4 regions of the Odoribacter sp. N15.MGS-14 genome follow, and region 4 is predicted to be linked to each of the others. Evidence: riboswitches for the same ligand, from Rfam matches in the RefSeq annotation. Region 4 holds a riboswitch; each other region holds the start of a gene.
The links. A riboswitch is a leader RNA that binds a small molecule or an ion and turns the genes downstream of it on or off. The one in region 4 is predicted to bind cobalamin.
Positions count from the first base shown of each region.

Region 1: another riboswitch for cobalamin. It lies ahead of WS34_RS08765 (TonB-dependent receptor plug domain-containing protein); the one in region 4 lies ahead of WS34_RS09425 (TonB-dependent receptor).
Region 2: another riboswitch for cobalamin. It lies ahead of WS34_RS07625 (DUF5074 domain-containing protein); the one in region 4 lies ahead of WS34_RS09425 (TonB-dependent receptor).
Region 3: another riboswitch for cobalamin. It lies ahead of WS34_RS01080 (anaerobic ribonucleoside triphosphate reductase); the one in region 4 lies ahead of WS34_RS09425 (TonB-dependent receptor).

Region 1 is NZ_LARE01000034.1:15,985-19,474, forward strand. Features, by position in the region: gene WS34_RS08765 (TonB-dependent receptor plug domain-containing protein) at 1-1,986, opposite strand, end outside; cobalamin riboswitch at 2,306-2,509, opposite strand; partial or broken gene WS34_RS15550 (Rpn family recombination-promoting nuclease/putative transposase) at 2,768-3,406, shown strand; gene WS34_RS08780 (hypothetical protein) at 3,455-3,490, opposite strand, start outside.
Region 2 is NZ_LARE01000027.1:710-4,199, reverse strand. Features, by position in the region: gene WS34_RS07630 (TonB-dependent receptor plug domain-containing protein) at 1-303, opposite strand, end outside; gene WS34_RS07625 (DUF5074 domain-containing protein) at 317-1,456, opposite strand; cobalamin riboswitch at 1,495-1,695, opposite strand; gene WS34_RS07620 (hypothetical protein) at 1,915-2,097, shown strand; gene WS34_RS07615 (EFR1 family ferrodoxin) at 2,164-2,985, shown strand; gene WS34_RS07610 (hypothetical protein) at 2,991-3,260, opposite strand.
Region 3 is NZ_LARE01000003.1:21,182-24,671, forward strand. Features, by position in the region: gene WS34_RS01065 (tetratricopeptide repeat protein) at 1-309, shown strand, start outside; gene WS34_RS01070 (PepSY-like domain-containing protein) at 361-1,215, shown strand; gene WS34_RS01075 (C-GCAxxG-C-C family protein) at 1,280-1,759, shown strand; cobalamin riboswitch at 2,001-2,197, shown strand; gene WS34_RS01080 (anaerobic ribonucleoside triphosphate reductase) at 2,296-3,490, shown strand, end outside.
Region 4 is NZ_LARE01000039.1:4,690-8,179, reverse strand. Features, by position in the region: gene WS34_RS09425 (TonB-dependent receptor) at 1-2,040, opposite strand, end outside; cobalamin riboswitch at 2,095-2,287, opposite strand; gene WS34_RS09420 (glycoside hydrolase family 20 protein) at 2,520-3,490, shown strand, end outside.

The DNA of each region.
Region 1 (3,490 bases), on a different contig from region 4:
AAAATCGAACACCATAAATTGCGGATGCTTAATCAGTTTATCAGTTAAATACCCGGGTTGGCTTTCACTTAACAAATCGTTCAATGTCGGACGATATTTATCACCGATAAAGTTTTTCTCGATGCGATGTCCGGCAAAACGTCCGTTCAGCCGCGCACTGAACCCTTTCTGATGCAAGAAATCGAGTCCGAAATTGGCATTCTGTTTCCGAACGGATAATGTTTTGTTCCATACTCCTTTAGTCTGATCCTGATAGGTAAACATCCAGGTCAGATTTCCATAAAGCTTCAAAGCAAAGTCACCATCGAACAGACGGCCGAAGTCATAAGAAGCCATAATTTCCATTCCACTTTTTTTTGCTTTATCGGCATTCTTGAACGTTTTGTACTTTTGTCCGCTTTCTTCATCGGTCCATGCCTCTTCCACAATCAGATCATCATTCCACGTATAAAAATAAGTAAAATCAAAATTTACCCCCAGTTCCGGCCGGCTGAATGTCAAACCGGCATCCAACGTACGGGATTTTTCAGGATCCAGATCAGGATTTCCTACGGTAAGCGTACCGCTGTACAAAAATTCTCCGGCTTTCTGATAAGCATCGGTCATGCTGAAAGCTGTACCGAAACTGGCATGGACGGCCATACCGCCGTATATATTGTATTTTGCGCCGATATTGGGATTGAAAGTGTTGTAACTTTCCGATTTCTCTTCATTCTCCAAACCAGGTGTTTTCCGAAGTTTAAAATCGATATAATCATAGCGCAATCCGACCGACAAGTCCAATTTTTCTTTAAATAATTTCAAGTTACTCTGCAGGAATATCCCCCAAGCCGTATTCCGGAAACGGGGTTGATAAGGTGCTTTAATCTCACCACGCGCTTTAAAACTGGTTATCTCACTGACTTCATTATTGTTATCGAATCCGAAAGCAATTCTTTGTTTGCCTAAAATCAGATTATCGTGTGCTGTAAATCCATAAGTATTCAGTTCGTTACCCGAATACACATAAGCCGTATCGGTGTCTGCCGTATAAGTATCGGTCTTAGCTGTAGAGTAATGAGGAGCGAAAAACAAATTATGATTATTCACTTTTCCGTTGAGTTCCAATTTTTCGGTATACCGGGTGACATCTTTCTTTTTCAATCCGTTAGCCCCCCAGACATTTCCTCCCGTCGGCAGGTCCTTACCCACAAAAAAAATCTCGGTAAAATTCAAAGACCAGTTTTTCCCGAAATCATAACCGATACGGCCTTTACCGGCGATACCGCTATGCCGTGAGCCATTCATTTTAATACCATAAGTATCTTTACCGAGGATAGCTTTATCCGTTGCCGACATATGCAAGAGATTATGGTCTCCGATCTTATAGTTTCGTGCCTGAGCAGTATAATCGAAAGAGGCATCGAAAGAAAGCCCCCGGTAGATCCGTCCACCGACATGAAAAGCCCCTTTGGAAGTTTGATAACTTCCGGCTGCAACTTTGATTCCTCCGGTGAGTTTATCCTTATTCCGTTTGGTGACGATGTTCACCACTCCACCCATCGCATCCGAACCATACATGGCGGAGAAAGGGCCTTTCAGAACTTCCACCTGCTCTACATCGCCTAAAGAAAGTGTCGCCATATTGGTAGTACCGGCCGGTACTCCATCGATCAGGACTGTCGTGTATTTTCCTTCTGTCGGTTTGAATCCCCGGATACTGAAATAAGAATTATATCCCGGATACTCAATCACATCCACATTAACAAAATTTTTCAACAGGTCCGTCAGATTATTGATCCCCGAAGCTTCGATCTGCCGCTTGGTCACCACCTCTACCCTGTTCGGAAGATCTTTTAATAAAGCTCCGGTTTTAGTCGCATGGATCATCACCTCCTCCAAATCTATCCGACGCATGGAATCGGTTTTTATAGTTACAGGTTGCTCTGCATACATGCCCATACAGAACGTAAGGGCAAGAGAAGTTAAAATAAATTTCCTTTTCATCTTGAATTTGTTTTACACCGACATAAATTATTGTTTGTTAATTACATACAAGTTTATTCGTCGTAACAGCAGCAAAGCCACTCCCAACAAATTGAAAGTTTCCCCTCAAAAAACTTGCATAAATTCACCCCATTCATGTGCCACCGGCGCTTCCCCGTTTACCGGTAACATTTTGCATAATTCTAAATTCACCTGAAAAGAAATCATATTGCAGAATCCTGACTGGAAATTGTTTTCCGGCATAATCCCTGCCGTAAAGCACACCCTTTGTAAAAAAAATCAAGTCCGAATCGAGCAACCTTAATCCCCGAAGGTTTATCAATCATACATCATTTCGGCAGGTCTTCTGACTTACTCCAATCTTCAAACGCCCTTCCCATTCTTTCCAGAACAGTGGCTAAAGTATTGTTGAAGATCTTAACAGAGCTTACAGCAGCGGGTCTGTCCAGGATTTTCACCTGATTCCCTTTTCATCACTTTTCCGTAGCAGCAGAATCGTGACACCAAAATCGGATGCAAAGATATTGATTTTTTTCTTTTAAGAAGGTACTTTTACGATATTTTCCAATTTTTCAGACAGACTACGACCATATTCTTACAGGAGATCTGTATTTCCACCCACCGGGGAACCATTGACTGTAGCATGGTCTATACGAGATTTTGTTCCGTTAACGATTCTTTCAGGGGATATATCGTATGGCAGAAACAGGATGCAGGAAATAACGGATATGCTTGGTCATACGGAGGAAATTCGCTTTTTTTGTATGAAAACAGAACTATCATGGCGAAGTTTATCAATCCTTTTACAGATGTCGGATTCAAAATCATTTTCGGACAGGAAATGACAAAGGACCTGCTGATCGACTTTCTGAACGATCTGTTGGTAGGTGAACGGCATATTCAGGATCGGTGTGTTCTTCATGAATTTCCGTCTGGGTGATTCTCCGGGCAAACTGCGCACGGACATCGTACTCTCCGACCGTGATACACACGAGGTATTTTCGGATAAGCTACGCTTTATTTTCATCGAACTTCCGGCTTTTACGAAGGAAGAAGAAGAATGTATAACTGATTTTGAACGCTGGATTTATGTATTAAAGAATATGGAAACACTAAACCGATTACCGTTTAAGGCCCGCAAAGCGGTGTTCGAAAAACTGGAAAAAATCATCGACTCGCATCACTGACAAAAGAAGAACGCGAAAAGTACGACGAAAGTATCAAGGTCTATCGCGACCAGTTAGTGACAATCGCTTTCGCCAAAGAAAAGGGAATAGAGGAGGGAATGGAGAAAGGCCGGAAAGAAGGCGAAAAAAAGAAACAGCTGGAAATCGCCCGTAATATGAAAGCAAAAGGTTTTGCCGCAGAAGATATCAGTGAGCTGACCGGCCTTCCCGTCAAAGAAATTAAAGAACTTTAAATTATAGTTTTCCGACTGAATAAATCAATTCAGAAAACCGCATTTTATTTATATCTTTCTTTCAACCCTTCCCTTATCCGGTGC
Region 2 (3,490 bases), on a different contig from region 4:
ACGGAAAGAAGCTGTCGATAACGCTCCTGTTCCCAGACTCTTGATGTAAATAGAGGTATGGTCGGTCAGGAGTTCGGCCAGCGAGCGGGTTTTGTTGGCTTGTAAAACGGCTGGAGAAATATGGGTTACCCGGGCTCCTGCGTTTGCCTCGTTGGCGTGTTGTATACGTTGGCGGATGACCTGCACGGTGTCTAATGTGCCGTATAGGGTGATCGAATCCCGGGATTGGGCAGGAGTACGGAATCCCAACCCAAGGAATATGCCGAGGTATAAAATGAAGATCAGACTCTTGTATAGGTTCATATCGCTAGGCTAATTAGGGGAAATACACTTGGCTAGGATAGATACCGACTCGAAAATTCCGGATGGAACCGTCTTTTTTGTAATTCCGGATATAACCGCGTTGTGCACTGTAATCCAGACAGTCACATAGATAGACCTCTCCTTGCGGACTGACTGAAAACCCATACATCATATCGGTTCCGGGAAGATCGAGGTAGTGTTCGAATTCTCCCGTGCCGACATTCATCCGGTAAACACTTTGGACAGAGGTAATCCCTGCTGCCGTGTTACTTTTACAGGTTTTGACGTTGAAATAAATCCAGTTCAGTGTAGGATCGATATCCGTGCGATTATAGGTGATTGTACCGATTACGTCTCCTGCTTGTGGATTTGCCTTTTCACTGATGGGAAGGATATAAGAGACCTCGACTTTTTCTTGGTGGGGGTCGATACAAACCAATTCTATTCCGCAGACTCGATTTCCCTCTCGGATGTTCATCAAGGCCCATACTCTTTGGTATTTATCGACCAGCATCCGGCAGGTTTTGGTATTTTCGTCGTTTTTTACTTCCGGGATGACCCGGACAGCTTTTTTGCTGATATTGTCGGTATCGAAGACATATATTCCGCCGGTAGTCATTCCGAAGATTTTATTATCTACCGTTACCAGATATTCGACCGATCGCGGTATGGAGATATATTCCAGAGGTTCGCCATAAGGTTCCACAGTCCGGATACGCACCAGTTGTCTCTCCAGATCGGATACGATAGCTTCTGTCGGGGAAATGGCTACGATCTGGCGTGGAAATCCCGCTTGGGTATAGAGGATTGTACCGACGGAACCGAACGTTTCGGGATCTATAACCTCGATTTTTTTGGAGTTGTCCAAAGTCACAAAATATTTACCGTTGATCTTGGTGATGGATTGGGCCACATCACCAAGCGGTCGGTGATTCACTTCCCGGAAAATATCCGGAATGACTGATCCGTCTTTGTTTAAAACGGAGATACCGCCCATATTCTGATTGATTCCCCCTTCATTGAGAACAAGGGCTTCGATATTACCTTGGCTCACCGGCCCGTAGGGATAATCCGTTCCTGCGGAATCACAGGCTGTGAATAGCCCTGCTATTACGGCAAATATGAAAAAACAGAGAATTTTTTTGAATAGCATGATTTACTGACGTTTATGTTCTTCTTCCCTTTGAACGTTAAACAATGAATCACGTGGCAGGTCTTCTGACTTGTTTCCTTTTCGGTTTCCTTCCCATTCCGAATGAGGAACAGTGGATAAAGCACGTCCGAAAAGTGTTATGAAACTTACAGCAGTGGATCTGTTCAGGATTTACACCTGATTCCCTTTTCATTGCCGGACGAGACAACGATCCGGCAACTCCACGCAATTTTTACGTGACGGCAAAGATATATAAATCATTTTATAAGGGAAATGATATTTTGTGAATGTTTGTTAGTCCACAGGGACGGAGGCAATACTTTGTGCTGAACGGTTACTTTCGGAAAAACCTTTAGAATTTCTTTAAAATCGGGCTTTTATCCTTGTACAGGCAATGAAGTAAAACCTGTTCTGAACGGAAAACATGTCAAACCGATTATTTCAATGATGAAAACAAGATGGATTATCTCTTTTGCCCGACTTCCTGTTTCTGTGAAAAATCCAAATGCGCCCCTGTCGAAGGGAATATCGTGCCGGAGTTGATCGGTACGAATAATAGCGATAAGCAGATTTGGGAATTAGATGATATATGCAAATTATTCAAAATTAATAAACATGATTTATTGGTTTTACCGGAATAAAATTGCAGCTTTGTTCGGGATTGATCGGGTGGGAAAGATTTTGACAGACAGTTTATCCGATACTTTATGAAAATAGAGAAAGTACATGCGGTCTATTTTAGTCCGACAGGCACAACTAAAACAGTGATTACCCATTTGGTAAAATGTATCACTACGTTATTACCGGAAATCGTGACGGAAGTGAAAGATTTTACGTTGCCGTCGGGGCGGAAGAAAGTGCCTGATATTCGGGAATCGGAGTTGGCTATTGTCGGTCTGCCTGTTTACGCCGGCCGTTTACCGAATCTGTTATTGAACTACTTGACCATCTGGCAGAGTAATGGGGCCTGGGCGGTACCTGTTGTGGTTTATGGGAATCGGTCCTATGGGAATGCGCTCGTCGAACTGTATGATATTTTAAGATATAGAGGGTTTCATCCGATAGCTGCTGCGGCTTTTGTCGGTCAGCATTCTTTCACGACCCGGTTGGCTACCGGGCGTCCCGACCGGGAAGATCTGGAAAAGGCAGAACAGTTTTCGGCAGAGATCGTAAGAAGAATATTGCAACCAGGAGAATTTACCGGAATAAAGATTCCGGGACAAGGGGCTCCTGATTACGGTGGGTATTATAAACCCAAAGGAAGGGATGAAGAGGTGGTGAATTTCCTGAAAGCAAAACCTGTTACGACCGATGCGTGCATCGATTGCAGACGTTGTGCAAAAGTTTGTCCTATGGGGGCTATCCGGCAGGATCATCCTTCTGAGGTTTCCGGTATTTGTATCAAGTGTAATGCTTGTGTAAAACAATGTCCTGTACATGCCAAACAGTTGACGGATGAAGCTTACCTAAGTCATGTCGGTTTTCTTGAAAATAGATATACCTCGAGGGCAAGAATCGAATTATTTTAATCGACCTAAATACTTGGTATATGAAGACCGGTCTTTATACGAAACTGATTTTTCTGTACGATTACGGGAACTTGACGGGTTACCTTCTCATTGAGAACTTGTTGTTCGTCAAGTATCTGAACACTCCGGTGTAGCTGCTGTTTCTTATCTTCGTGAAGATGATGCATGCTGTCTATCCGCTCTGCCGGATAAATCGCTTTGGAACGGCACCTCATATTGTCCATTGCCATACATTGGGTATGGTAATGTTCCAGCTCTTCATCATCCCACTCCAATACCGTTTCACCCGATAAAAAGAACTCTATAAATTGAATATAGATGTTGTTTATCTCTTTTCAGAAATTGTTAATTTGTTGGTTGCGGGATTCAGGTTGTTCAATCTCATCTTATTTAAATACCATCTATATCCGATTATGCAAATCAGCATAAAAATTATCATATACCCAAATCCTATCCATTTGCGATGATAGGTTTTCATGAATAACTTTTTACGTTGTAAGAGATC
Region 3 (3,490 bases), on a different contig from region 4:
GATTATGAAGTGGTGACCGGGCTGAATCCTTTTAACGAACAAGCGTATCTGCAACTGGGAACGCTTTATATTGCCCGTGAACAACCGGATAAGGCCATCGAACTATTCGATGAAGCGATAGAATTGAAACCGGAGTTTGCGCGTGCTTACAGTGAGCGGGGACGGGCAAAACTGATGAAAGGAGATAAAAACGGTTCTGTCGAAGATTTGAAAAAAGCACTCGAACTGAATCCCGAAGGAGAAGAAGCACAGAAAATAAACGGAAAGTTTTCTAACTTCGAAGACATGTATTCGAATCGGATTTTATAAGCTCGAACATTTTCTTTCTTTTTTCGTAAGGAATAGAAAAAACGAAAGAATATGAAAACGAGATTAATAGTTGTATTACTTGGATTTTTGGGTTCGGGTATGTTCGTTGCTTGCCGGGACGATGCTTCGGATAAAGATGACGATAGGCCGGGGAAAGCGGTAGAATTGGCTTTTCAGGCTAAATATCCGGGTGCTACCGGTGTAGAATGGGAATCTAAAGGAGTTTTCCGGGAGGCCGACTTTACCTTGAACGGACGTGAATATGAAGCCTGGTTCAATACCTCCGGGATCTGGTTGCAGGCAGAATATGCGGTCACTTATACCTCGGTTCCTGCTGCGATAAAAGATTTTATTGCCAATAGCATTGATTATCCTCCTACTTTATGGACGCCGGATGCGGCTACAGAAGTGCTCGAACGGAAAAATTATCCCGATTGGTATGCGGTGGAATTGGAGAACGGGGCGAATGAGGTGACGATTTGGGCTGATGCCGAAGCTTATCTGCACCGGGCAGTCGTTGAAGATTATAGTGGAAACGATATTCCTCAGACGATTCTTACTTTTGTTACTCAAAATTATAGGCAGGCTTTACTGACTGAAGTCGGGAAATGGTCCGACGGGGCATATCAGGCGAATATGCTGGACGGCAACGAAGCTAAACAAATCTATTTCGATCGCTCGATGAACTGGCAGTATACAGAATGGCCGGTATTGTTTTCCGAAGTCCCTGCGGTAGTGAAAGAAGTCCTGAATAGTACCGCTTATGAAAACTATACCGTACGGAGCGTCGACTATCGGCAATTCCCTCAGGGAGATCGGTATCATTTTGTTTTGACCCCTAAACAACAACCGGGACTCGATATGGCTTTGGATATAGATTTGCAAGGGAATATTATTACGCAATAGAAGAAATAGATTTCCTATTCTCACGGTCTTTCGTTACTTTTGCCGGACATTAAAAAATAGGATGATGGAAGACCGGATACAGCGTGCCGTCGAATTATTCCGGCAAGGCTACAATTGTTCACAGTCGGTATGTGCTGCTTTTGCAGACGAGTATGGTTATACTTTCGAACAGGCATTACGGATGTCGGCTTCGTTCGGTGGAGGGATCGGTCGGATGAGAATGACTTGCGGTGCTGCTTGCGGAATGTTTATATTGGCAGGCCTCGAAACAGGTTGTGTAGAGGGAAAAGATAGGGAAGGGAAAGAAGCGAATTATAGACTGGTACAACAATTGGCAGAGAAATTTGTGAAGCGTAACGGTTCGTTGATCTGCGGTGAATTGTTGGGGGTGACTCCCTCAAGAATCGGGTTCGATCCGGTGCCTGAAGCCCGGACACCCGAATATTATAAAAAACGTCCTTGTCTCAAAACAGTGGAAGAAGCAGCCCGAATTTGGGTGGAATATCTACAAAATGAAAAATCAAAAGTAAAAGACGAAGAATAAAATATCAATGCTGAAAAATATTAACTCGATTAATTTTTGGATTTTTATTTTGGAAAACTTTTAAATGTTTGATTGCTTGATGATTTGAATTTTGTTTTGTAGTTATATGTTGATTATCAGTAGTTTGAATGTGCCGGATTCTAGATTAAAAGATTTGTATTGGAAAACTTTGATAATCTGTTACTTTGAAAAAATGTCAGAAAAGTTTCTGAAAATATTTTTCTCTTCGTAAAAAACTTTCTATTTTTGTCTTGATTTCGGTTCTTATCCTAGCGTAGGGATGAGATGAAAAGGGAATCGGGTGAGAATCCCGGACAGTCCCGCTGCTGTAAGCTCCGTAGAGCGGTTTAAACCCGAGAAGAACCACTGCCGTTATTGGCGGGAAGGTTGTTTAAACCGGAAGTAAGTCAGAAGACCTGCCGTAATTATTGTTTTCTGAGGCTTTCGAGGAAAGGCCGGAAAGAAGGATTCGCTTGTCTTTTTTTTGTCCTCTCCTTGCCTTATGAGTTATCGGTTTATGATTAAAAAGTAAAATAATGATTCAGACTGTATTGAAAAGAGATGGCCGTGTAGTTGGCTTTAATGAGGAGAAAATCGTTGCTGCAGTGAGAAGAGCGATGCTGCATACCGATAAAGGAGAAGATATGCAATTGGCACATGAAATTGCCGATCGTATCGCTTGCCGGGGACAGGAGCAGATGAGTGTCGAAGATATTCAAAACTGTGTGGAAATCGAATTGATGAAGAGCCGCCGTAAAGATGTGGCTCAATTATATATTGCTTACCGGAATCAGCGTAGTGTGGCCCGTAAAGCGAAAACCCGGGATATCTTTTTGGAAATCATAGAGACGAAATCGAATGAGGTGACCCGGGAAAATGCCAATATGAATGCGGATACGCCTGCCGGGATGATGATGAAATTTTCCAGTGAAACGACAAAGCCGTTTGTCGACGATTATTTGTTGGTAGAAGAAGTAAAAAATGCCGTTCGGCAAGGATATCTGCACATACACGATAAAGATTATTATCCGACCAAAAGTCTCACCTGCGTACAGCATCCCTTGGATAAGATCCTGAAAAACGGATTCTATGTCGGTCATGGTGAATCCCGTCCGGCAAAACGGATCGAGACGGCTAGCATCCTCGGTTGCATTTCGCTCGAGACGGCTCAGAATGAAATGCATGGCGGACAGGCGATTCCGGCTTTTGATTTTTATCTGGCACCTTATGTGCGGAATAGTTTTATCGAAGAGGTGAAAGTATTGGAAGAGATTACCGGCGAAGATTACAAACACCTGTACCATTTTCCCATCAAAGATTATGTCCGGATTGAGCTGGACGGTTTGAGCGGGGATGAGCGGGTTTTACAACATGCGATCAACCGGACGGTAAGTCGTGTACATCAGTCTATGGAGGCTTTTATCCATAATATGAATACCATTCATAGCCGGGGAGGCAATCAGGTTGTTTTCAGTTCTGTCAATTACGGTACGGATACTTCTGCCGAAGGCCGTTGTATTATTCGGGAAATGCTGACCTCTACCTATCGGGGAGTGGGAAGCGGAGGTACGGCTATCTTTCCGATTCAGATCTGGAAAAAGAAACGGGGCGTGAATTATTTACCTCAGGATCCCAATTACGACTTATATGTTTTTGCTTGTAAAGTCAGTGCCCGGCGTTTTTTTCCCAACTTCATCAACCTGGACGCTACTTTTAACCGGCATGAATTGT
Region 4 (3,490 bases):
ATCCCATTGTGAAAAACCGGGAGCAGGATCGTAATAATAGGTCTTGGAGTAGCGCCCTTCCTGAATACGACCGTTAAGGTTGACATTCAGATGATATAATCCCCAGCGGTGTCCCCAGCGGGCATTGGCCGTCCAGACATTTTTCACACTTTTATCGATCGGTTCCTGAGTTGTCTTATCTTCGGTATCCATAAAATGATAACTTCCCCCCACCGAAAAACCGGCTCCGGCATATACATTCAATACTGCTTTTACCCCTTTTACCTCAGCCCGGCTTATATTATCCCGCTGTTGGGCCTCATCGTGTTTACCATACCCCAACTGTTCGGCTATAGCCGGATCGATTCCCCGGTAGTTGATCATATCCCGGATTTTATTGATATATCCGGATACAGAAAACGAAATTCTATTGTGTACGTATTCTGCATTCAGCATAAAATAATCACTTTTCTCGGGTTTCAGGTTAAAATTAGGAATCGTCACCATATCCGTCGTTTTCGCCACATCCGTGGCATACAACTGGGATAAGGTAGGAGTCCGGAAACCGGAGGCATAAGATGCCCGGAAATTCAGGTCGCCCCACTTATAACTCAAGGCAACATTGGGAGTAGCATAATTTTTAAAAAATTCGTTATAGATATACCGCAACCCGACCACAGCCTGAAAATTCTTCCATAACCGGATCTCATCCTGCAGGAAAAGAGCCATCGTATACATATTTTCCCCATCCAGATCATCGGTAGCACTCATCAAAGTCTCTTTCACATACTCCATACCCACAGAAAATTTTTGTGCCTGTCCGAGTTTAAAAATACCTTTTAACGAACCATTGTAATAATGTACTTTTTTCCGGGTATCTTTCCCCCGGGAAGCTTCTCCGGGCTTACTGACCGAGTCGTAACGCGAAGTAAAATTATCGGAATAAAAATCGGCATCGATATAAGCAGATTTATTGATCATATATTTAGCTCCTGCGCCATAAGTATACGTTTCATGCTCCATATTGTATTTATACACCGATGCCGGCCGGTCGTTCTCCCAATTATAATACGTACCCCTTATCCCCAGGGTGAGACGATCGTTCACCGCATAGGTAAAACGTTGATTCACTGTATTGGAATAAAAGGCTGTCGAAGCTTCCTTATCCGTTGCCTTGTCTTTTTCCGGATTACGATATTTCCGTTTTGTCTCTTTATCCGTCGCATAAGCAGCCTCCAAAGCATTCAATTGCCATCCGTCGGCCTGCAAGCGTTGATAAGAGGTATACGAACCGAATTTACCCTGATTAAAATCTGCATTCACAGCCTCCGAGAAACGCCCCTTACTCCCATAACGGGTATCACTGGAAACCTGCATCACATTCTTCGCATCGTCGGTAATAATATTGATCACCCCTCCTATCGCATCGCTTCCATAAAGCGCCGAAGCAGCACCGTTCAAAATCTCGACCCGCTTGATGTTAGCGACATTGATACGGGAAATCCGGTCATCCCCGGCCAGCCGGCGCCCATTTTCCAACACCAGTATATAATCGTCATTCAGGCCGTTCAAACTCATGGTTGTCCCCATACCGCTCGTCACAAAAGCAAACGAAGCATTCATCTTAGTCAATACTTCTTCCATGGTCGAGAGGTTGGCTTCCCGGATATCCTGAGCCGTAATAACCGATACCGGCACCGGGCTGTCTTTCATCCGCCGGTGTGTTCCCGTTCCGGTGACTACAACCTGACCGATATTGATGTAGCTGTTTTCCAATTGCACAACGACCTGGCTTTCCCCGCTCTTTACCGTAACCGATTTTGGAGCATAACTGACATGAGTCACCCGCAACTCATGGATTCCTTCGGGCAGATTCCGAAGGATAAACTCTCCTTTAGCATTGGTCGAACAACCCGCAAGACTATGGTCTACCCGGATATTGGCACCATCTACCGGATTCCCGGATTCAACACTCACCACTTTACCGCTGATAGTCGTTTGCGACCATACCTGACCAACGACAAACAACAAAACGATTGTCAGCGCACACCACTTTTTCATTAATGATAGAAAATTAGATATTTAACAATCACATTTCTGACCCCGGAAATGCTTATTTTCTGTATAATTCTGGCAGGTTTCCTGACTTATCCCTGAAAAGCGACCTTCCCATCCTCCATTGGACAGTGGCATAAGAAACTTATCAATTACGGGATTCACAGTAGCGGGCACTATTCCGGATTCTCACCGGATTCCCTTTTATGTAACGGATGAAATCTATTACATCACCAAAATTGCAACAAAGGTAGAAAAAATTAAAAAAATCTCCTGCAACAAACCGGGAAATTATTCAATGAACTACCGGGAAACGCCCAGGAAGCCTACGACTCAGGAACGACAGCCGAACCGAATCCGGTCTTGTTAAAAGCGAAACACCGGTAAAAAAAGAGATGGTGTTTTATATTATTCTCCTATTACTTTGGGCACGTGTTTGCTATTTTATTTGCATGTGTTATTTTTGTAGTTATGAAATGGTTATTATGAAAAATTTATTTAGAACAGTCAGCGTGATTGCTTTAGCCGGCTGGTTTTTAGCGTGTTCAGAGAAAAAGAGTGAATCGTGTTACGAAATTATTCCTGCCCCGCTGGAAATCCGGGAGAATTTTTCAGGCGGGGAATTCGTGTTGGATGATGGCGTGTGTATTGTTTACCCGGGAGAGAACGAGGCAATGCGCCACAACGCTTTGTTTCTGGCGGATTACCTGAAAGCGGCTACCGGACGGGATTACCGGGTGGAAACCGGTTCGCGCGGGAAGAAAAATGTAACGTTACAATTAGATTCGAGTATTAAAAATCCGGAAGGGTACCGTGTGAATGTGTCTGCCAGCGGAGTAGTGATTGCCGGGGCAAGTGAGGCAGGCGTATTCTATGGCATACAAACGTTGCGCAAGGCTATCCCTGTAAAGGCGAACAGTGTTCCCGTATTAACCGCTGTCGGGATAGAAGACGAGCCGCGTTTCGGTTACCGGGGGGTACATCTCGATGTGTGCCGCCATTTTTTCACGGTAGACGAGGTGAAGAAGTTTATCGATATGATGGTTTTGCATAACATGAACCGATTACATTGGCATATTACCGACGACCAGGGATGGCGCATCGAGATAAAGAAATATCCTGAGTTGACAACAGTAAGTTCCCGTCGCACGGAAACGGTGATCGGGCATAATAGCGGTAAATATGACGGTAAGCCGTATGGCGGTTTTTACACGCAGGAGCAAGCACGGGAAATAGTGGACTATGCCGCCAAACGCTATATTACCGTGATCCCCGAGGTCGATTTGCCGGGACATATGCAGGCGGCATTAGCCGCGTATCCGTATTTGGGGTGTACCGGAGGTCCGTACGAAGTGTGGAGAATGTGGGGAGTGTCCGAAGAAGTGCTTTGTGCAGGGAACGACAGCGTGTTGACTTTTATCGATGACGTATTGACAGAAATTATGGAGATTTTTCC